One region of the Cellulosimicrobium sp. PMB13 genome, then DNA from elsewhere that is predicted to be linked to it. Evidence: riboswitches for the same ligand, from Rfam matches in the RefSeq annotation. Region 1 holds a riboswitch; the other holds the start of a gene.
The links. Region 1 has a riboswitch for FMN ahead of ribD (bifunctional diaminohydroxyphosphoribosylaminopyrimidine deaminase/5-amino-6-(5-phosphoribosylamino)uracil reductase RibD). Riboswitches for the same ligand answer to the same signal wherever they lie in the genome.
Positions count from the first base shown of each region.

Region 2: linked by a shared signal. The riboswitch ahead of pnuC (nicotinamide riboside transporter PnuC) and the one ahead of ribD (bifunctional diaminohydroxyphosphoribosylaminopyrimidine deaminase/5-amino-6-(5-phosphoribosylamino)uracil reductase RibD) in region 1 are both predicted to bind FMN.

Region 1 covers NZ_CP145910.1:3,069,719-3,079,643, forward strand. Annotated here, with positions in the region: gene V5D56_RS13820 (N-acetyltransferase family protein) at 1-549, opposite strand, end outside; gene rpe (ribulose-phosphate 3-epimerase) at 602-1,267, shown strand; FMN riboswitch at 1,538-1,664, shown strand; gene ribD (bifunctional diaminohydroxyphosphoribosylaminopyrimidine deaminase/5-amino-6-(5-phosphoribosylamino)uracil reductase RibD) at 1,851-2,948, shown strand; gene V5D56_RS13835 (riboflavin synthase) at 2,966-3,577, shown strand; gene ribB (3,4-dihydroxy-2-butanone-4-phosphate synthase) at 3,673-5,055, shown strand; gene ribH (6,7-dimethyl-8-ribityllumazine synthase) at 5,052-5,519, shown strand; gene V5D56_RS13850 (phosphoribosyl-ATP diphosphatase) at 5,581-5,844, shown strand; gene hisG (ATP phosphoribosyltransferase) at 5,948-6,802, shown strand; gene V5D56_RS13860 (PH domain-containing protein) at 6,860-7,357, shown strand; gene V5D56_RS13865 (DEAD/DEAH box helicase) at 7,513-9,438, opposite strand; gene V5D56_RS13870 (CDP-alcohol phosphatidyltransferase family protein) at 9,838-9,925, shown strand, end outside.
Region 2 covers NZ_CP145910.1:190,754-200,678, reverse strand. Annotated here, with positions in the region: gene V5D56_RS01095 (phosphatase PAP2 family protein) at 1-4, opposite strand, end outside; gene V5D56_RS01090 (phosphatase PAP2 family protein) at 4-702, opposite strand; gene V5D56_RS01085 (NUDIX domain-containing protein) at 845-1,330, shown strand; gene V5D56_RS01080 (hypothetical protein) at 1,340-1,633, shown strand; gene V5D56_RS01075 (hypothetical protein) at 1,618-1,758, opposite strand; gene V5D56_RS01070 (SDR family oxidoreductase) at 1,940-2,686, opposite strand; gene V5D56_RS01065 (acetyl-CoA C-acyltransferase) at 2,825-4,057, opposite strand; gene V5D56_RS01060 (acyl-CoA dehydrogenase family protein) at 4,170-5,420, opposite strand; gene V5D56_RS01055 (VOC family protein) at 5,521-5,865, shown strand; gene V5D56_RS01050 (hypothetical protein) at 5,876-6,568, shown strand; gene V5D56_RS01045 (MBL fold metallo-hydrolase) at 6,644-7,369, opposite strand; gene pnuC (nicotinamide riboside transporter PnuC) at 7,458-8,153, opposite strand; FMN riboswitch at 8,322-8,448, opposite strand; partial or broken gene V5D56_RS01035 (acyltransferase family protein) at 8,615-9,676, shown strand; gene V5D56_RS01030 (TetR family transcriptional regulator) at 9,809-9,925, opposite strand, start outside.

The sequences.
Region 1 (9,925 bases):
GCTGACCGTCTCGTGGTCCGTAGGCGCCTCCAGGGCGCGCTGCAGGAGGATCGTGTCGACCCAGCGGCCGTGCTTGAAGCCGACGGCGGTCAGCCGTCCCGCCTCAGCGAACCCGAACCGGCGGTGCAGCGGGAGGGAGCCCGCGGCGTCGGGGACGTCGGCGACGACGGACACGACCTGGCGCACGCCCGAGGCTCGCAGCACGTCGAGCAGGGCGCCGAGGAGCGCCGTGCCGAGGCCCTGTCCGGTGTACCGGGGGTCGAGGTAGATCGTGTCCTCGACCGTGTGCCGGTACGCCGCCTTCGGCCTCCACGGTCCCGCGTACGCGAAGCCGGCGACGACGCCGTCGACGTCGGCCACGAGGAACGGCAGCCCCGCGGCCGCGAGGTCGCGCCGCTTGGCGTCCCAGCGGGAGGCGTCCCAGGGCTCCTCCTCGAACGTCACCTGCGTGTCGCGGACGAAGGGGGCGAAGATCTCCGCGACGCGGGGCAGGTCGCCCGCGACGAGGGGGCGGACGGTGGCGCGCGACGGGGGAGGGAAGGAGTCCACGGCGTGAGCCTAGGGCGCGGCCGTCGTGGGCGGCACCCCTAGGCTGGTCCCCATGGCAGCCCTCATCGCCCCGAGCATCCTGTCCGCCGACTTCGCGAACCTCGAGCGCGACCTCCGCGCGATCGAGACGGCGGACTACGCCCACGTCGACGTCATGGACAACCACTTCGTGCCGAACCTCACGCTGGGGCTGCCGGTGTTCGAGCGCCTGGCGCAGGTGTCACCCGTGCCGATCGACGCGCACCTCATGATCGAGGACCCGGACCGCTGGGCGCCCGCGTACGCGGAGGCGGGCGCGGCGTCGGTCACGTTCCACGCCGAGGCGGCGACGGCGCCCGTGCGGCTCGCGCGCGAGCTGCGCCGGCTCGGGGCGAGGGCGGGCGTCGCGCTGCGCCCCGCGACGCCCGTCGAGCCGTACCTCGACCTGCTGTCCGAGGTGGACATGATCCTCGTCATGACGGTCGAGCCGGGCTTCGGCGGGCAGTCGTTCATCGACGGCACGCTGCCCAAGATCCGGCGCGCACGGCAGGCCGTGAGCGAGGCGGGCCTGGACGTGTGGATCCAGGTCGACGGGGGAGTGTCCCGCGACACGATCGAGCGGGCGGCCGACGCCGGCGCGAACGTCTTCGTGGCGGGTTCGGCCGTCTACGGCGCCGAGAGCATCCCGGGGGAGATCCAGGCTCTGCGGGATCTTGCCGGAGCCGCGCACACGCACTGACCGGGCCGGGCAGAGCGCAGAGATCTCCGCTCGATCAGTGTCGCTCTGCGTTCGAATAAATAGTGTGCCAAGCGGTCATCACCCCACATCACCAGTCCTGCGACCCCACCACACGCCCCGACGACCCGACCGACCGTGGTCGATGCGCGGTCGAGCTCAGGCCCGCATGCACCCGCGGCTGCGTTCACGTCCGCGTCACGTTCGTCCGGTCCACGGACCGTGGGGGAGGCGGTGCGGCGGTGTGGCATCCTGGACGGCAGCAGTACGCACGAACGTGCTCCGGGGTCGGTGCAATTCCGAGCCGGCGGTGACAGTCCGCGACCCGCGCCCTACGCGCGGTTGACCTGGTGGAACTCCAGGACCGACGGTGACAGTCCGGATGGGAGGAAGCACGTGCGGCGCGGTCGACCCCACGCGGGAGCCGGCCACGCGGGTGCCGGGCGGTGGTCCGGGCCCTCGTGACCGACGACCTCGGTGAGCCGACCCGCCGTGGTGAGCGGCACGCGGCGAGCCCTGTCGGGAGCCCGCGACTTCTCCGCCCGCCCTCGCCCCGGAGTGACCGTGCCCGGCAGGACGAGGACCGATGGGCTCGCAGCACCTGACGATCGACGGCGCGATGTCTCGCGCGCTCGAGCTCGCCGCGCGCGGCCCGGCGTACGGCCCCAACCCGCGGGTCGGCTGCGTCCTGCTCGCCCCGCCCACGGGTACGGACCTCCTGCGCGACCGCGCGACCCCCGAGGCCGTCGACGCCCGGGCGCGCAGGGTGCTCGCCGAGGGGTACCACCGGGGCGCCGGCACGCCGCACGCGGAGGCCGCGGCGTTGGCTGACGCCCGGGAGCGCGGGATCGACGTCCGTGGTGCGACGGCGGTCGTGACCCTCGAGCCGTGCGCCCACACCGGACGTACCCCGCCCTGCGCCGACGCGCTCCTCGCGGCCGGCGTGGCCGAGGTGGTCCACGCCGTCGACGACCCGAACCCGGCCGCGGCGGGCGGTGCCGCGCGACTGCGCGCCGCGGGCGTCCGCGTCGTGCGCGGCGTACGCGCGGCCGAGGGGACGGCCCTGCTGCACGTGTGGCTCACCGCGGCCGCACGAGGCACCCCGTACGTCACGCTGAAGACCGCGACGTCGCTCGACGGGTTCGTCGCGGCGCAGGACGGCACGAGCCGGTGGATCACGGGCCCGGAGGCGCGCGCGCACGCCCACCGTGTCCGGGCGACCGTCGACGCGATCGCCGTCGGGTCTGGCACCGTCCGGGCCGACGACCCGGCGCTCACCGCGCGCGCGACGGGCCCCGACGGCGTCGAGCGGCTCGCCGACCACCAGCCGCTGCGCGTCGTCGTGGGGCGATCCGGGATCCCGCCGCAGGCTCGGCTGCGCGGCGAGGGCGGGGCCCTCGTGCACGTGCGCACGCACGACGTCCGTGAGGTCCTCGCCGAGCTCGGGGCGCGCGACGTTCGCCACGTGCTCCTCGAGGGCGGCCCGACGCTCGCGACGGCGTTCCTCGCGGCGGACGCCGTCGACGAGCTGCACGCCTACGTCGCCCCCGTGCTGCTCGGTGCCGGGAAGCGCGTCGTGGGCGACCTGGGCGTGACCACGATCGGGGCCGCGCGGCGGTTCCGCACGGTCGAGGTACGGCGCGTCGGCGACGACGCGCTGACGGTGTCGAGACGGATCGGCTGAGAGGCAGGAGAGATCGCATGTTCACGGGGATCGTCGAGGAGATCGGCACGGTGCGCGAGATCGCGTTCCCGGGCGGGGCGGGCGCGGACGCGGTGCTGACGGTCGAAGGGCCGCTCGCGACGTCGGACGCGGCGCTGGGCGACTCGATCGCCGTCGACGGCGTGTGTCTCACCGTCTCGTCGCTCGGGGGAGACGGGACGTTCGGCGCCGACGTCATGCCGGAGTCGCTGCGCCGCACGACGCTCGGTGACCTGCGTCCGGGGTCGCGGGTCAACCTCGAGCGGGCGGTGCGCGTGGACGCCCGGCTCGGCGGTCACGTGGTGCAGGGGCACGTCGACGGCGTGGCGACGCTCGCGAGCCGTGACCCGGGCGACCGCTGGGACGACCTGGTCTTCTCCGCGCCGGCCGAGCTGTTGCGCTACGTCGCGGAGAAGGGCTCGATCGCCGTGAGCGGCGTCTCGCTCACGGTCACCTGCGTCGACGGCGCGACGTTCGGCGTCTCCCTCATCCCGACGACCCTCGAGGCGACCGTCCTCGGCGCGCTGGCGCCCGGAGACCGCGTGAACCTCGAGGTCGACGTCCTGGCGAAGTACGTCGAGCGGCTGCTCGCCACCGGGGCGGCGTCGTGAGCGCGGACGACGTCGTGCCGGGCGAGGCGGTCCGGGGCGACGCGAGGAGAGGCGACGCCGTGACGGACCCGGGCGAGGCCGCGAGCGCCGCGGTCGTGGGGTCCCGCGGGGTGCGGCTGGGTTCGGTCGAGGAGGCGCTGGAGGCGATCCGTGCGGGGCGCCCGGTGCTGGTGGCGGACTCCCCGGACCGGGAGAACGAGGCGGACGTGGTGTTCGCGGCGCGGGACGTGTCGGCGGAGTGGGTGGCGTGGACGATCCGGCACTCGTCGGGGTACCTGTGCGCGCCGATGCCGGCGGCGCGGGCGGACGCGCTGGAGCTGCCGTTGATGGTTCCGCGGAGCGAGGACCCGCGGCGGACGGCGTACACGGTGACGGTGGACGCGGCGTCGGGTGTGACGACGGGGATCTCGGCGCAGGACCGGGCGCGGACGTTGCGGGTGCTGGCGGACCCGGGGTCGGGGGCGGGGGACCTGATCCGGCCGGGGCACGTGCTGCCGTTGCGGGCGGTGCCGGGCGGGGTGCTGCACCGTGCGGGGCACACGGAGGCGGCGGTGGACCTGGTGCGGTTGGCGGGCGCGGGTGAGGTGGGGGGTATCGCGGAGCTGGTGCACGACGACGGGTCGATGATGCGTCTGGAGGACGCGGCGGGGCTGGCGGAGCGTGACGGTCTGGTGCTGCTGACGATCGCGGACCTGGTGGCGTGGCGGCGGGTGCACGATCCTGCGGCGACGGAGCCGAGCGGTGCTGCGGGGACGGAGCGGGAGCTCTCGGTGCGCCGGGTGCACCGGACGGCGGAGGCGGCGCTGCCGACGGAGCACGGCATGTTCCGCGTGCTGGGGTACCGGGACCTGCGGACGGGGGCGGAGCACGTGGCGCTGGTCCCGCCGGTTCCCGGACCGGAGGGCTCGGTACGGGGGAGCTCGGTACCGGCGCGACCGTCCGCGAGCGCCGCCGGGGCGGTGGCGCCGGTGGTGCGGGTGCACTCGGAGTGCTTGACGGGGGACGCGTTCGGGTCGTCGCGGTGCGACTGCGGTCCGCAGCTGCGGGCGGCGATGGGTCGTGTCGCGGCGGAGGGTGGTGCGGTGGTGTACCTGCGGGGGCACGAGGGTCGGGGGATCGGCCTGCTGGCGAAGCTGGGGGCGTACGAGCTGCAGGACGCGGGGTTGGACACGGTGCAGGCGAACCTGGAGCTGGGGTGGCCGGCGGACCGTCGGGAGTACGGGGCGGCGGCGGCGATCCTGGCGGACCTGGGGCTGTCGCGGGTGACGTTGCTGACGAACAACCCGGCAAAGGTGACGGGTCTGGTGGCGCACGGGATCGACGTGGCGGCGACGGAGCGGATCGAGGTGGGTCACGGGGAGCACAACCGGGCGTACCTGGTGACGAAGAAGGTGGCGATGGGTCACCTGCTGGAGACGATCGAGGCCCCGGGTGGTCCGGGGGTCGTGGTGCGGGACGAGACGGAGGAGGAGCGATGAGTGGTGCGGGTGCGCCGTCGATCGAGGTGGACGGGTCGGGGCTGCGGGTGACGGTGGTCGCGGCGAGCTGGCACACGGAGGTGATGGACGGTCTGGTGGCGGGTGCGCGGCGTGCGTTGGAGGCGGCGCACGTGTCGCACGTGTCGGTGGTGCGGGTGCCGGGGTCGTTCGAGCTCCCGGTGGCGGCGGCGCGGGCGGTGGAGCACGGTGCGGACGCGGTGGTGGCGCTGGGTGTGGTGATCCGTGGGGGGACACCGCACTTCGAGTACGTGTGCCAGGCGGCGACGGCGGGGCTGACGGACGTGAGCGTGCGGTCGGGGGTGCCGGTGGGGTTCGGGGTGCTGACGTGCGACGACGAGCAGCAGGCGCTGGACCGTGCCGGGCTGCCGGGCTCGCGGGAGGACAAGGGTGCGGAGGCGGCGCAGGCGGCGGTGGCGACGGTCGTGGCCCTGCGGTCGCTGTGAGGGGTGCCCGGTGGGCGGACCCGGGTCGGGCGGCCCGGGGGCGGCGGATACCCTGGGACGTGTGAAGACGTTCGAGTCCCTGTTCGCCGAGCTCTCGGAGAAGGCCACGACACGACCTGCCGGTTCCGGCACGGTCGCCGAGCTGGACGCCGGGGTGCATGCGATCGGGAAGAAGGTCGTCGAGGAGGCGGCCGAGGTGTGGATGGCCGCCGAGTACGAGGGCGACGTGAAGACGGCGGAGGAGATCTCCCAGCTGCTGTACCACCTGCAGGTGCTCATGGTCGCGAAGGGCCTGAGCCTGCAGGACGTGTACGAGCATCTGTGAGCGGCCCCGGCCGGTGGTGTGATCCTGCCGCCGGCCGCGAGCGCCGCACGTCGCCGCCCGTCCTCGCTCCCCGTTGACCCTGCTCCTGAACGAAGGTCCCACCATGCTGCGTATCGCCGTCCCCAACAAGGGGTCCCTGTCCGAGCCCGCCGTCGAGATGCTGCGCGAGGCGGGGTACCGCCAGCGGCGTGACGCGCGCGAGCTGGTGCTCGCGGACCCGGACAACGACGTCGAGTTCTTCTTCCTGCGCCCGCGCGACATCGCGGTGTACGTGGGGTCGGGGACGGTCGACGTCGGGATCACGGGTCGGGACCTGCTCCTGGACTCGGGGGCGGACGCGGTGGAGCACATGCAGCTCGGGTTCGGCGGGTCGACGTTCCGGTACGCGGCCCCCGCGGGGGCGGTCACGTCGTTGGAGCAGGTGCAGGGCCTGCGGGTCGCGACGTCGTACGAGGTGCTGGTCGAGGGTCACCTGCGCTCGCACGGTGTCGACGCGACGGTGGTGCACCTGGACGGTGCCGTGGAGTCGGCGGTGCAGCTCGGGGTGGCGGACGTCGTCGCGGACGTGGTCTCGACGGGCACGACGCTGCGCGGTGCGGGGCTCGAGGTGTTCGGTGACCCGATCCTCGAGTCGGAGGCGGTGCTGATCCGTCCGCGCGCGGTCGCGGAGGCGGACGTGCCGGCGGGCGTGGAGGTGCTGGGCCGTCGTCTGCGGGGCGTGCTCACGGCCCGGGAGTACGTCCTCATGGACTACGACGTGCCGGTGTCGCTCGTGGAGCAGGCGGTGGCGATCACGCCGGGCCTGGAGTCCCCGACGGTGTCGCCGCTGCACGACCGGGAGTGGGCGGCGGTGCGCGCGATGGTGCGGCGTGACCGGACGAACCAGGTGATGGATGCGCTGTACGACGTCGGTGCGCGCGCGATCCTGGTGACGAGGATCCACGCGTCCCGCCTCTGACAGGGTGCGGCGTGCGCTGGGCGGTCGTGTGCGGTCGGCGTGTGAGACGGTGACGGCATGAGCGGTGCGTCGTTCCCGGAGGCGGGCCTGCCGGGTGATCGCCGGGAGGACCCGTACCGGGTGTTCCGGCCGCGCTTCGGCCTGGTGTCGGCGTGGGCCACGGGTGTCGTCGTGGTGGGGGCGTGCGTCGTCGTGGGGGTGCTCGCGACCGGTCCCCTCGGGACGTCGTGGGTGAACAGGCTCTCGCTCGCGGCGTTCGCGCTGTTCGCGGCGTGGCTGCTGTGGCGTCTGGGCGGGGTGCACGCGGTGCCGAGCCGCGCGGGCCTGCGGGTGCGCAACGTCATCTACACGCGCGAGCTGGAGTGGGCGCAGGTCGTGTCGGTGCGGTTCGGCAGCGGCGACCCGTGGGTGCGGCTCGACCTCGCCGACGGGTCCACGCTCGCCGTCATGGGGATCCAGCGGGCCGACGGCGGCCGCGGAGACCTGGAGGCCCGTCGCCTCGCGGCGCTGGTCCAGGCGCACGGCGAGGCGGCGGAGCGCGACGTCCGGAGCTGACGGGCGGTGGGTGCTGGTCGGCCCGCACCCGGCGCGCACGACGGCGGACACGACGAAGGGCCCGGTCTCGTTCCCGAGACCGGGCCCTTCGTCCGTGCAGGGGCGGTGCCGTCACCCACCCGACAGGGGGACGACGGCACCGTCCGGTGCGCTGGTCAGTACGCCGTGCGGTGGCGCGGCTTGCGGTCGCCCCGGTCGTCGTGACGGTCCGTGCGCTCGCGACGCTCGTCGCTGCGGCCCGACGGGCCGTGGGCGCCGCGGGGGCGGTCGCCCGTCGGACGCGGGGCGCGGCCGCGTGCGGGCGGCGCGCCCTCGTCGAGGCGGATGCGCAGGAACTTGCCCGCGACCCGGGCCCGCGAGATGCGGTCGAGCGTCGCGTCGTCGAGCGGCGCGGCGATGTCGACGAGGGAGAACGACGGGAAGATGTCGATCTTGCCGACGTCCGACCCGTTGAGGCCCGCCTCGTTCGTCAGCGCACCGACGATGCCGCCGGGCTGGGCGCCGTGCGTGTGGCCCACCGACAGGCGGTACCGGGTGCCGACGGCGTCGCGACGGATGCCGCGCGTCCCGTCACCGTCGCGACGGCCCGACGCGCGGTCGCCGCGCGAGCCGCCACGGTCGCCCGAGCGCTCGGTGCGGGCCGAGCGCGCCTGGTCGCGCGCCTGGGCACGCTCCGCCTCGAAGCGCTCCTGCTCCTCGCGGGCCTGCGGGCCGTCGTCCCCGACGGCGAGCGCCACGAGCGCCGCGGCGAGGTCGACGGGGTCGACGTCCTGCTCGGCGACGACCGCGCGCACCATGTCGGCGTACATCGCGAGACGCCCGGCCTCACGACGCTCGGGGACCTGCCCGAGCAGGCGGCGCGCCTTGTGCGCGGACACGTCCGCGGGCGAGGGGATCTCGACCTCCTCGAGCGGCGTGCGCGTGGTGCGCTCGATCGCGCGCAGGCGCCCGCGCTCGTGCGGGGTGACGAAGCTCAGCGCCTCGCCCGTGCGGCCCGCGCGACCGGTACGGCCGATGCGGTGCACGTACGCCTCGGGCTCGCCCGGCAGGTCGAAGTTCACGACGAGGCCGATGCGGTCGACGTCGAGGCCGCGGGCTGCGACGTCGGTCGCGACGAGCACGTCCAGGGCGCCCGAGCGCAGGCGCTCGACGATCTTCTCGCGGTCCTTCTGCGCGACGTCGCCCGAGATCGTCGCGGCAGAGATGCCGCGCTCGACGAGCGCGGAGCCGACCTCCTCGGCCGCGCCGCGCGTGCGGGTGAAGACGATCGCGGCGTCGGCGTCCGACGTCGCGAGGACGCGGGCGAGCGACCCGGTCTTGTGGCGGAACGGCACGACCGCGTACGTCTGGCGGACGCTCGTCACCGTGGAGGACTGACGCGAGACCGCGATCTCGACCGGGTCGGTGAGGTGCTCGGCCGCGACCCGGCGGATCGGGGCCGGCATGGTCGCGGAGAAGAGGGCGACCTGACGCTCGCGCGGCGCGCGGGAGAAGATCGTGTCGACGTCCTCCGCGAAGCCCATGCGGAGCATCTCGTCCGCCTCGTCGAGCACGAGGAAGCGCACGTCGTCGAGCACGAGGGTGCCGCGCTCGATGTGGTCGATGACGCGACCCGGGGTGCCGACGACGACCTGCGCACCGGCCGCGAGCGCCCGCTGCTGCGGCTGGTACGGCGAGCCGCCGTAGACCGCGAGGACGTCGACCTTGGGCAGCTGCGCGGCGAACGTCTCGATCGCGTCGGCGACCTGCATCGCGAGCTCGCGCGTCGGGGTCAGCACGACCGCCTGCACGCGCCGCAGCGCGGGGTCGACCGCGGCCAGCAGCGGGAGACCGAACGCGGCCGTCTTGCCGGTGCCGGTCTGCGCGACGCCGGTGATGTCGCGACCGGCGAGCAGCGCGGGGATGGCCTGCGCCTGGATCGCGGACGGCGTGACGAAGCCGAGGTCGGACACGGCGCGCGCGAGCGACGCCGGGAGGCCGAGGGACGCGAACGACGCGTCGTCGGCCGGGGGAGCGGCGGGGGTGGAGTCGGTGGAGGAGTGGTCGAGGGCGCGCGAGGGCGCGACGACGTCAGCAGTCATGGGGCGGTGAGGACCGTTTCGTGTCGGGGTGGCGGAGTGGCGTGCGGTCGCCAGGTCGGCTCTCGCAGGTCGCACTCCCGAACACACCTGGCCGGGCGCCGACCGCGGCCGATGACGGCCGTGCGGGCGGGGGATCCGGCCACTCTCACAGAACACGCGGGACGAGCGACGAACTCCACAGGTGAGCACCATCCTACCGGAGCGGGCGCGCCACCGTCGTGGAGAGGGCGGTGACGTCGCTCACCAGGGCTGGGCCGTGGAGGCGCGACGGGTGATTTCGCACGACGCGCCCACCGCGGCCGAAAATGCGCACCCCCGGCCGGGCTCGCCTACGTAGGATGGTCGCTGCGGTGCGAGCCGCGATCCTCAGGCGAGGCAGGACGAGCACGGGCGGTGAGCGTGGCAGCAGGGCAGCAGGTGAGCTCCCGTGTCGTGACCGTCCCGAACGTCATCAGTCTCGTGCGCCTGTTGCTCGTCCCGGTGTTCG
Region 2 (9,925 bases), 1.7 Mb from region 1:
GCATCAGACCTCGTTCCTGGGAGCGGCACCGGGGGTGCCGGGGGAGCGGGTGGTCGTCCACCCGTGGTAGCCGACGGCGGACGCCCCCGCGACGGCGCCGCCGAAGAGGAGGCCGCCCACGACGTCGGACGGGAAGTGCGCACCGAGGAGCACCCGGTCCGCAGCGGTGAGCAGGGCGAGTGCCGTCGCGCCGGTGACGACGGCGACGCGACCGCGCCGGCGGAGCAGCGGCCACACGAGCACGGTGAGGCTCACGCCGACGGCCGCCGCGTTCATCGCGTGGCCGGAGGGGAAGCTGCTGCCGGGCACGGTCGTCACGGCGTCCTCGACGACCGGCCGGGCGCGGTCGACGAGCTCCTTCGCGCCGAGGCCGAGGGCCCACGCGCCCCAGATGGTCCCGGCGGCCCACGCCGCGCGGGTGCCGAGACCGTGCCGTCGCCAGGCCCACAGGCACACGCCCATGGCCGCGACGTTCATCCACCGCGCCGCGAGCACCTCCTGGCCGACGAGCAGCCCGCGCTCGAACGCCGGACGCTCACCCGTGAACCGCGTCGCGGCCGCGACCGCCTCGCGGTCGGCGTCGACGACGAGTCCGGACTCCGCGCGCACCAGCCACGCGAGCACCAGCACCGGGACGGACGCCGCGGCCCCGTACACCGCGGCGCGCGCGAGGGCGCGTCGTCGCGGCGTGTCGGCAGGCACCCCCGGACAGTAGCGGCAGGAAGGTCGGCTCGCGCGAGGTCCGTCCCCTGAGTGCTGGGTATCTGTCGTCCACGAGGCGCAGCGACGACAGATACCCAGCACTCAGCGGGCCGGGGTGGCGTCGGCTGTGTAGGAAGGAGGGGTGAAGCAGTCATCGGGGCTCCTCCTCTACCGTGTGCGCGACGGCGTCGTCGAGGTGCTGCTCGGGCACATGGGCGGGCCGCTGTGGGCACGCAAGGACGCGGGAGGGTGGACGATCCCGAAGGGGGAGGTCGAGCCCGGCGAGGAGGGGCTGGCCGCGGCGCTGCGCGAGTTCGCCGAGGAGCTCGGCGTGCCGGCCCCGCCGCCCGACGTGCCGGACCTCGACCTGGGGACCGTCCGGCAGCGAGCCGGGAAGCTCGTGTCGGCGTGGGCCCGCGAGGCCGAGCTCGACGTCACGACGATCTCGAGCAACACGTTCGCCCTGGAGTGGCCGCCGCGCTCGGGCCGGATGCAGGAGTTCCCCGAGCTGGACCGCGCCGGGTGGTTCTCCCTCGCCCGGGCGCGGGGCCTCGTCGTCGCGGGACAGGTCCCTCTGCTCGACCGGCTGGAAGAGCTAGTGGGCGTCGGGGACGGCGCCGAGACGTAGGGTCCCAGCATGGCGCTGTACCACTACGGGCTGTCGAGGCCACCCAAGAACCAGCGACGACGCCGTGGGTACGCCGTCGGGGTGCTGCTGCTCTGCGTCCCGCTCGCGCCGTTCGTCGTCCTGGGCGCCGTCCAGGGGTGGGCGGACGGGGACGTGCCGGGAGCTGCCGTGCTGACGCTGCTCGCCGCGCTGTGCCTCGTCGGCGTCGGCAGCGCCGTCTGGGCGCTCGTCGACTCGTTCCGCGGTGGCGGGAGCAGAGGTCGGGAGCGCGTCGACGGCGGTACGGATCAGCCCAGCAGGTAGGGGGCGGCGACGAATCCCGCGGCCAGGCCGACGAGCACGACGGCGACGGCGGACAGGTGCGAACGGCGCGCCCGTGCGGTCGCGCGGCGGGCGGTGTGGCCCAGTGTCTCGGTGACAGTGGTCATGACGGTCCTCTCGTCGTGGACGTTCTCCAGGAGGAGAGACCGCGCTCGGCGCGATCCATGACGCGGTTTCCGCATGCTGTGACGCGATCTGCGTCACAGCACGGCGTCAGAACCGCGCCGGCCCTGGTGCATCATCGTGCACCAGGGCTCGGCGGTTCGCTCGGGCAATCGGGTCAGCGGTTCACCACGCCACGGGTCCGCTCGCGCTGAGGAACGTGCCCGACGGCGCGTCGTCGGGCAGGCGGGCGGCCCGCACCACGGACTCGGCCGCCTCCGCGGGCGTGGTCGGGGCGTGCTCGCGGTTGCCGGGCGCGAGGTCCGTCTGGACCCAGCCGGGGCAGACCGACGTCACCTTCACCCGGGTCCCGGCGAGGTGCTTCGCGAGCGAGACCGTGACCGCGTTGAGCGCCGCCTTCGACGCCTGGTAGGCGGGGACGACCAGGCCGTAGTACGGCGAGTCGGGGTTCTGCTGCTCGGTGAGCGATCCCATGGTCGTCGACACGTTGACGACGCGGCCCGCGGGCGAGCGCTCGAGCAGGGGGAGGAGCTCCTCGATCACCGACACGGGGCCGAAGACGTTCGTCCGGAACGTCCGCTCGAGCACGTCCGCGTCGACGAAGCGCGGTCCGTCCTCCCCGCCCCCGGACGTGGCCTCGGGCAGGATCCCGGCGTTGTTGACGAGGATGTCGAGGCGGTCGTGACGGGTCGCGACCTCGGCGGCCGCCGCACGGACGCTCGCCGGGTCGTCGACGTCGAGCGTCACGCCGCTCACGTCGAGCCCCCGGGCGCGCAGCGCCTCGACCTGGGACCGGACCGCGTCCGCGCGACGTCCGGCGAGGATCACGGTCGCGCCCTCGGCCGCGAGCGCCTCCACGACGGCGAGACCCAGCCCGCGCGTGCCGCCGGTGACCAGTGCGATGGACTCCATGTGTGCTCCCTCGGAAGTGGTGGTGCCGGCGGTCGGCCGGCTCCACCACTCTCGTCGCGCACGTGCAGGATGTCCGGCGGGGATCGGACGTCGCATCGTCGGCCCGGTCGCCCGGTCGCCCGGCCCGGTCCGAGCCCGTCAGGCGCGCAGGATCAGGGCGTCGCCCTGGCCGCCTCCGCCGCACAGCGCGGCGGCACCGACGCCGCCGCCGCGTCGCCGCAGCGCGAGCGCGAGGTGCAGCGCGAGGCGCGCGCCCGAGGCGCCGACGGGGTGGCCGAGCGCGATCGCGCCGCCGTCGGTGTTGACGACGTCCTCGTCGATCCCGAGGTCGGCGACCGACTGCAGCGCCACGGCCGCGAACGCCTCGTTGATCTCGACGAGGTCGAGGTCCGACGCCGCGAGCCCCTCGCGCTTCAGCGCCGCCTCGATCGCACGCGACGGCTGGGAGTGCAGGGAGCTGTCCGGCCCGGCGACCTGACCCGCCGCGCCGATCTCGGCGAGCCACGACAGCCCGTTGCGCTTGGCGAAGGCGCGGCTCGCGACGACGACCGCCGCGGCGCCGTCGGACAGCGGGGAGCTCGACCCCGCGGTGATGGTCCCGTCCGCGACGAACGCGGGGCGCAGGCGCTCGAGCGCCTCGAGGGTCGTGTCCGCCCGGACGCCCTCGTCGTGCTCGACGACGACCGGCTCGCCGCGGCGCTGCGGCACGGTCACCGGCGCGATCTCCTCGGCCAGGTGGCCGGCGTCGCGCGCGGCGGCGGCCCGCTGGTGCGAGCGCAGCGCGAACGCGTCCTGCTCGGGGCGGCCGATGCCGCGCGTCGCGCACCCGCGGTCGGTGAGCTCGCCCATGACCTCGCCGCTGAACGGGTCGTCCAGGCCGTCGTGCGTGAGGGAGTCGGCCATCGTCACGTCGCCGAACGCGAAGCCCGCGCGCGAACCGAGGACGAGGTGCGGCGCGTTCGTCATGGACTCCTGGCCGCCGGCCACGACGACGCTCGCCTCGCCCGTGCGGACCAGGCGCGCGGCGTCGATGATCGCCGTGAGCCCGGAAAGGCACAGCTTGTTGACCGTCACGGTCGGCACGTCCCAGCCGATGCCCGCGTGGATCGCGGCCTGGCGGGCGGGCCCCTGCTTGGCGCCCGCCTGGACGACCTGCCCGACGATCACCGTGTCCACCTGCTCCGGCGAGACCCCCGCCGCGTCGAGCGCCCCGCGGATCGCGTGGGCTCCCAGCTCCGCGGCGGACAACGACGCGAGCGCGCCGCGGAAGCGCGCGAACGGCGTGCGGGCGCCGTGCAGGAGGACCGGGGTGACCTCGTCCTCGGGGGTGACGGCTGCGCCGTCGGGCAGGGTGGTGGCGTCGTTGCTCATGGGGTTCCGTCCGGGGGTGCGAGGAGGTGCCGGGAGAGGGGCCCCGGCGCCGCGAGGAGGGGCGGAGCGGCGCCGGGGAGCGTGGGGGCGTGCGCGCGGGCGCACGGCCCGGTCAGGCGAAGGCCGAGACGCCCGTGATGTCGCGACCGACGATGAGCGCCTGCACGGACTCGGTGCCCTCGTAGGTGTGCAGGGCCTCGACATCGGCGAAGTGCCGCGCGACGCGGTTGCGCAGCAGGATCCCGTTGCCGCCGAGCAGGTCGCGCGCGCTCGCCGCGATCTCGCGGGCGCCGCGCGTGCACGTGTACTTCGCGAGCGACGCCTGCGGGCCGGTGAGCTCGCCGGCCTCGTCGCGGCGCGTCATCTGCGCCACGAGGAGCTGCATCTGCGTGAGCGTCGACAGCATCTTCGTCAGGCGCTCCTGGATCATCTGGTTCGCCGCGAGCGGTCGACCGAACTGCACGCGCTGCGTGGCGTACGCGACCGCGGTCTCGTAGCACGCGACCGCGTGCCCGACGGCGGCCCACGCCACCCCGAGGCGCGTCGCGAAGAGCACGCGCGACGTGTCCTTGAACGACCGCGCGCCGGGGAGGGCGTTCTCGGCGGGGACGAACACGTCGTCGAGCACGACGTGCGCCTGCCAGATCGCGCGGAGCGACACCTTGCCGGTGATCGTCGTGCCGGTGTAGCCGGGGGAGTCCTGCGGGACGACGAAGCCGTGGACCTGGTTGTCGCCCTCCCCGCCCTCGCCGTCGACGAGGCGCGCCCACACGACCGTGATGTGCCCGGACGACCCGTTGCCGATCCACTTCTTCTCGCCGTTCAGCACGTAGCCGTCGACACCGTCGCGGGTCTCGCGGCGCGCCGTGGTCTCCAGCGAGACGGAGTCGGAGCCGTGCGTGGGCTCGGTGAGCGCGAACGCGCCGATGATCTCGCCGCGCGCCATGGGCTCGGCGTACCGGGCGCGCTGCTCGTCCGACCCGAGCATCTGGATCGAGCGGAGCGCGAGACCGCCCTGGACGCCGCAGATCGTCGCGACCGAGCCGTCCCCGCGAGACATCTCCATCGCGGCGAGGCCGGCGCCCATGAGGCTGACGTGCTCGCGGCCCTCGACGTCGACGCCGTCGCGCAGGAGGTCCAGCTCGCCGAGGCGCTTGACGAGGTCGAGCGGCACCTCGGCGCGCTCCCAGTACTCGTCGATGACGGGCAGCACCTCGTCCTGGACGAACTGGCGCACGCGCTGCTGGTGCGCGCGGTCGGCGTCGGTGGCGTCCGCGAACGCCCCGGCGTAGTCCACGTCGAGGGGCGTCGTGAGGTCGTAGGCGGGTTCGGTGACACCGGGCATGATCGGCGTGGCGGGCATCGGTGCTCCAGCTGGCTGCGTGCGGTCGGTCGTCCTCCCATCGTGCGTCGATACTGCGTATCGGTCAAGTGAGATCAAGTATCAGTCGTAGCCTGGGGAGATGGCTCTCGACCTGTTCGTGACGCTCCATGTCCGTGACCACGACGGCGCTCGCGACTGGTACGTGCGCTTCCTCGGCGCCGAGCCGACGTTCGTCGCGACCCCGACCGAGTCCGTGTGGCAGCTCGCGGAGCACCGGTGGCTCGTCGTCGAGCAGGTCCCCGAGCACGCCGGGCACGGCGTCGTGACGATCTTCCGCGACGACCTCGACGCGTTCGTCGCCGCGGCCGGAGAGCGAGGGGTCGCGCCCGACCGGCGCGAGACCTACGAGGGCGGGGTCACCAAGACGGTCTTCCGGGACCCGGACGGCAACGAGGTCGGCCTCGGCGGGCCGCTCCCCGCGTAGGGTGCCGGGCGTGGCTGCGCACGGACAGGTGACCTGGAACGACGACGCGTCGGCCGGGGGGTGGATCGCGGAACGCCTCGGACCGTTCGGCCCGCGCGTGGACGGCACGGTCCCGCGGGGCTACGCGGCGTACGCGTGCGTGCCGCACCCCGACGGCTACGGCTCCCTCGTGCGCACCACCGACGACGACGGCGCACCCTCCGCGCTCGACGTCCTCACCGCGGTCCTCGCGTCGTTCACGGGGGACCAGCCCGTGCACGCCGGGCTGTGGACGGGGTTCTCGTTCCTCTACGACCACGGCACGGACCCGCGCGACACCTCGGGCATCGGGGTGCTCGTCGGCTGGGCCGAGGACGAGCCGCCTCCGAGCGAGGAGGAGGTGGCGGCCGCGCAGGCCGAGGCGTGGGACCAGCTCGCCCCGACGCTCGTCGAGAGACCCGCGGCGCCGATGCTCCTGCTCCCGCACCGCGAGTACCACCTGTGGACGGGCACGCTGGCCGACGTCGCGGCGTTCCGCCACCACGACCAGTCGCCGAACCTGTGGTGGCCCGAGGACCGCTCGTGGTTCGTCGGGTCGGAGATCGACGCGGCGGCGACCTACCTCGGCGGGAGCGACGCGCTCGTCGACGCCGTGTGCGCCGAGGCGACGCTCGGCGCGCACCGGGTCGCGCCGTCCGACGAGATGCTGTTCGAGGACGACTGAGGCGGTCCGAGGACGACTGAGGCGCGGTCCGAGGGCGACCGGGGCCTCACCCGCTCGCCGCGGTGCCACGGGGCCTCAGGGCTGCGGGTCCGCGAAGGGGTTGCGTGCCTCGCGGATGCGCCGCGCGGCGTCGTGCAGCACGGCCTCGCCGTGGCCGAACCCGGCGATGCCCGCACCCGTGCCGGCGATCCGCCGCGCCGAGCGTCGTGTCTTGTCGCGGTCGACGTCGAACACCCCGAGGATCACCTCCCCGTCGAGCTCCGCCACGGTGTCCCCGGTCAGGACGGCGTCCAGGTGGCGCAGGTGCAGCGCGAGGCTGCCGGGGGTGTGGCCCGGGAGCAGGAGCACGTGAGCGCCTCCACCGACGGCGAGGTGGTCGCCGTCGGACACCTCCAGGTCGACCCGGCAGGGCGGCCCGGCGGGCGGCTCCGACGGCTCCGGGTGGATGGCCCGCTCCGCCGTCGTGAGCCGGGGGAGCAGTCCGGCGACCGTCCCGCGGACGACGTCCGCCTCGGGTGCCCCGGCGATCACCTGGACGTCGCCCCACGTCGCGATCTCGGCGGCCGCGCCGGCGTGGTCCTCGTGGAAGTGGGTCAGGACGACGCGGCGGACGTCGTCGCGTCCGCGGTCGAGCGCGCGCAGCGCCGACTCGACGACGGGCGCGCTGTCGGCCCATCCCGTGTCGACGAGCGTCACGCCGTCGTCATCGAGCACGAGGTAGCTGTTGAGCAGGTGCGCCGGGCCGCCGTCGATCCGCAGGCGGAACAGCGTCGGGGCGAGAGGCTGGAGGTCGGGCCGCATGGCACGAGGCTAGGAAACCGGCGACCCGGACGGGACGTCGTTCTTCTCGCAGGAGAACGCGGTCCGCCCGAAAGACGTACCCGTCCGGTCAGGCGGGCGCGCCCGCGGCCAGCGCCTCGGCCGTCGCGCGCCGGTTGATGCGCCACCACACGAAGAACCCGACGAGCGTGAACGCGCCGTAGAACACGTACATGAACGCGGACGCGTAGTACCCGGCGGACACGAGCAGCGGCACGCCGACGATGTCCACGGCGACCCAGATCAGCCAGAACTCCACCCAGCCCTTCGCCATGCCGTACGTCGCGAGGAGCGAGCCCATGAAGATCCAGGCGTCGGCCCACACCGGCTCGAACGAGCCGAGCGCGCGGAAGACGGGCGTGAGCACCGCCGTGCCGACGAGGAGGGCGACCACGAGGCCGATCCGCTGCCGCGCCGTCGCCCACCGCGGGACCACAGAGACCCCGTGGCTGTCGGCGTCCGCGTCACCGAGCCGCTGCTGCGTGCGGCGCCACTGCACCCACCCGTAGACCGACACGATGACGAACATGACCTGGCGGCCGGCCTGCCCGAGCAGGTTGACGGGGTTGGGCGTCGCGAACACCGCGCCGAGGAACACCGTGAGCAGCAGCAGGTTGCCGACGATGCCGACCGGCCACGCCCACACCTTGCGCCGCATGCCGCCCAGCGCCGATGCCAGGCCGAACCCGTTGCCGACGATCTCGCGCCACAGCAGGTGCTGGTCGCCGATCGTGAGCTGCGCGTCGAACAGCGCCATCAGGTCCATCGTTCGTCCCTCGTCCGTCCCGGGCACGGGGGCTCCGGGGTGAGGGCGGGCTCGGCGTCGTCGGCCCGTGGGGGCCGCCGACGCCGTCGCTCACCACGGCGAGGATCGTCCCCCAGGAGCGGGCTCGCCGATCTCTCGGCGGCCGCGCGCCGTCGGGACGGCCGCGCCGCACGTGCTTCCTCCCATCCGGACTGTCACCGTCGGTCCTGGAGTTCCACCAGGTCAACCGCGCGTAGGGCGCGGGTCGCGGACTGTCACCGCCGGCTCGGAATTGCACCGACCCCGGAGCACGTTCGTGCGTACTGCGTTCTGCAACGGTGGATGCTACCCGCACATTCCCTGCGACTGCGGCGCCTTAGCCCCACGGCTGACCACGACGGCGCGGACCTGGCCCTGAGGAGAGGGCATGTCTCGCCCCCGGGACGAAGCGACCGCGCCCGCGCGGCCAGGAGGCTCGGTGCGTGACCAGCACCGACGCGATCTCCGCCCCGAGCCGACGAACGGCCGGAGCCGACCCCCTTTCTCCGGATGCCCTGCCAGGGCGGTTGGCGGCGCCAGGGCGGCTCGCAGCGCTCGACGCGCTCCGGCTCCTGGCGGCCCTGGCGGTCGTCGTCTACCACTTCGTGGGGCTCGGCCATCAGGCCTGGGGCCGCGCGACGAGCGACGCCTTCCCGGTCGCCCATCTCTGGGCCGCCCGCGGCGCCTACGGGGTGCAGCTGTTCTTCGTGATCAGCGGCTTCGTCATCTTCATGACCGCACGTCACGGCAAGGGCGTGGTGCATTTCGTCGCCTCGCGGGTCGGGCGCCTGTACCCCGCGTACTGGGTCGCCGTCGTGCTGGCGTTCCTCTTCTTCGCCGTGGTCGCTCCCGGCCGGAGGGACGTCAGCGGCTCGCAGCTCGTCGCGAACCTCACGATGTTCCAGCGGGCGTTCGACGTGGCGGATCTGGACGGCGCCTACTGGACGCTGTGGGCGGAGCTGCGGTTCTACGTCCTGATCGCCGTGCTGCTCGCCCTCGGAGCCCTGCGGGGAAGGCGGCTCGTGGTCTTCGTCGTCGCCTGGCCCGTGGTCGGGGCGGCGGCCCAGGTGCTGGGGAGCGACCTGGTCGCGCAGGTCCTCATCGGCACCGACGCCTCGCTGTTCGCCTGCGGGATGGCGCTCTACCTGCTGGCCGAGGACCTGCGGAGCCGAGGCGCCTGGGTCGCTCTGGCCGTCAACGTCACGCTCGCCCTCGGGTACGCCAGCGGTGTCCAGGCGGCCCGCGTGGCCTCGAACGCGGGCGTGCACCTGGACCGCGTGGAGTCGGCGGCCGTCGTCGCGGCGTGCGTGGCGGCCGTGGCGATCTGTGTGCTGACGCCGGTCCGGCACGTCTCGTGGCGCGGCTTCGTCGCCGCGGGCACGCTGAGCTACCCCTTGTACCTCCTCCACTCCCTCTGGGGCCGCTGGATGATCGAGCACCTCCACCCGGGCCTGGGGCGCGCGACGACGTTCGTGCTGGTGCTCGGAACCTGCCTGCTCGCCGCGTGGGCTCTCCACCGCGGCGTCGAGCGGCCTGTGGGCCCGAGGCTCCGGCGTCAGGTCCTCCGGCTGCTCCGGCGCCCCGCGGGACAGGATCGCGGGATCCGGCCGGGGGACGTGCTGCGCGTCCGACCCGGGTCAGCCCAGGGCGTCGCGGACGGCGCGCGCGACGTCGTCGGCGACGTCCGCGGCGTTCGCGCCCGCGTCGACGACCGTCACGACGACGCGGCGGCGGTCCGCCGTGCCTGCGCCGCG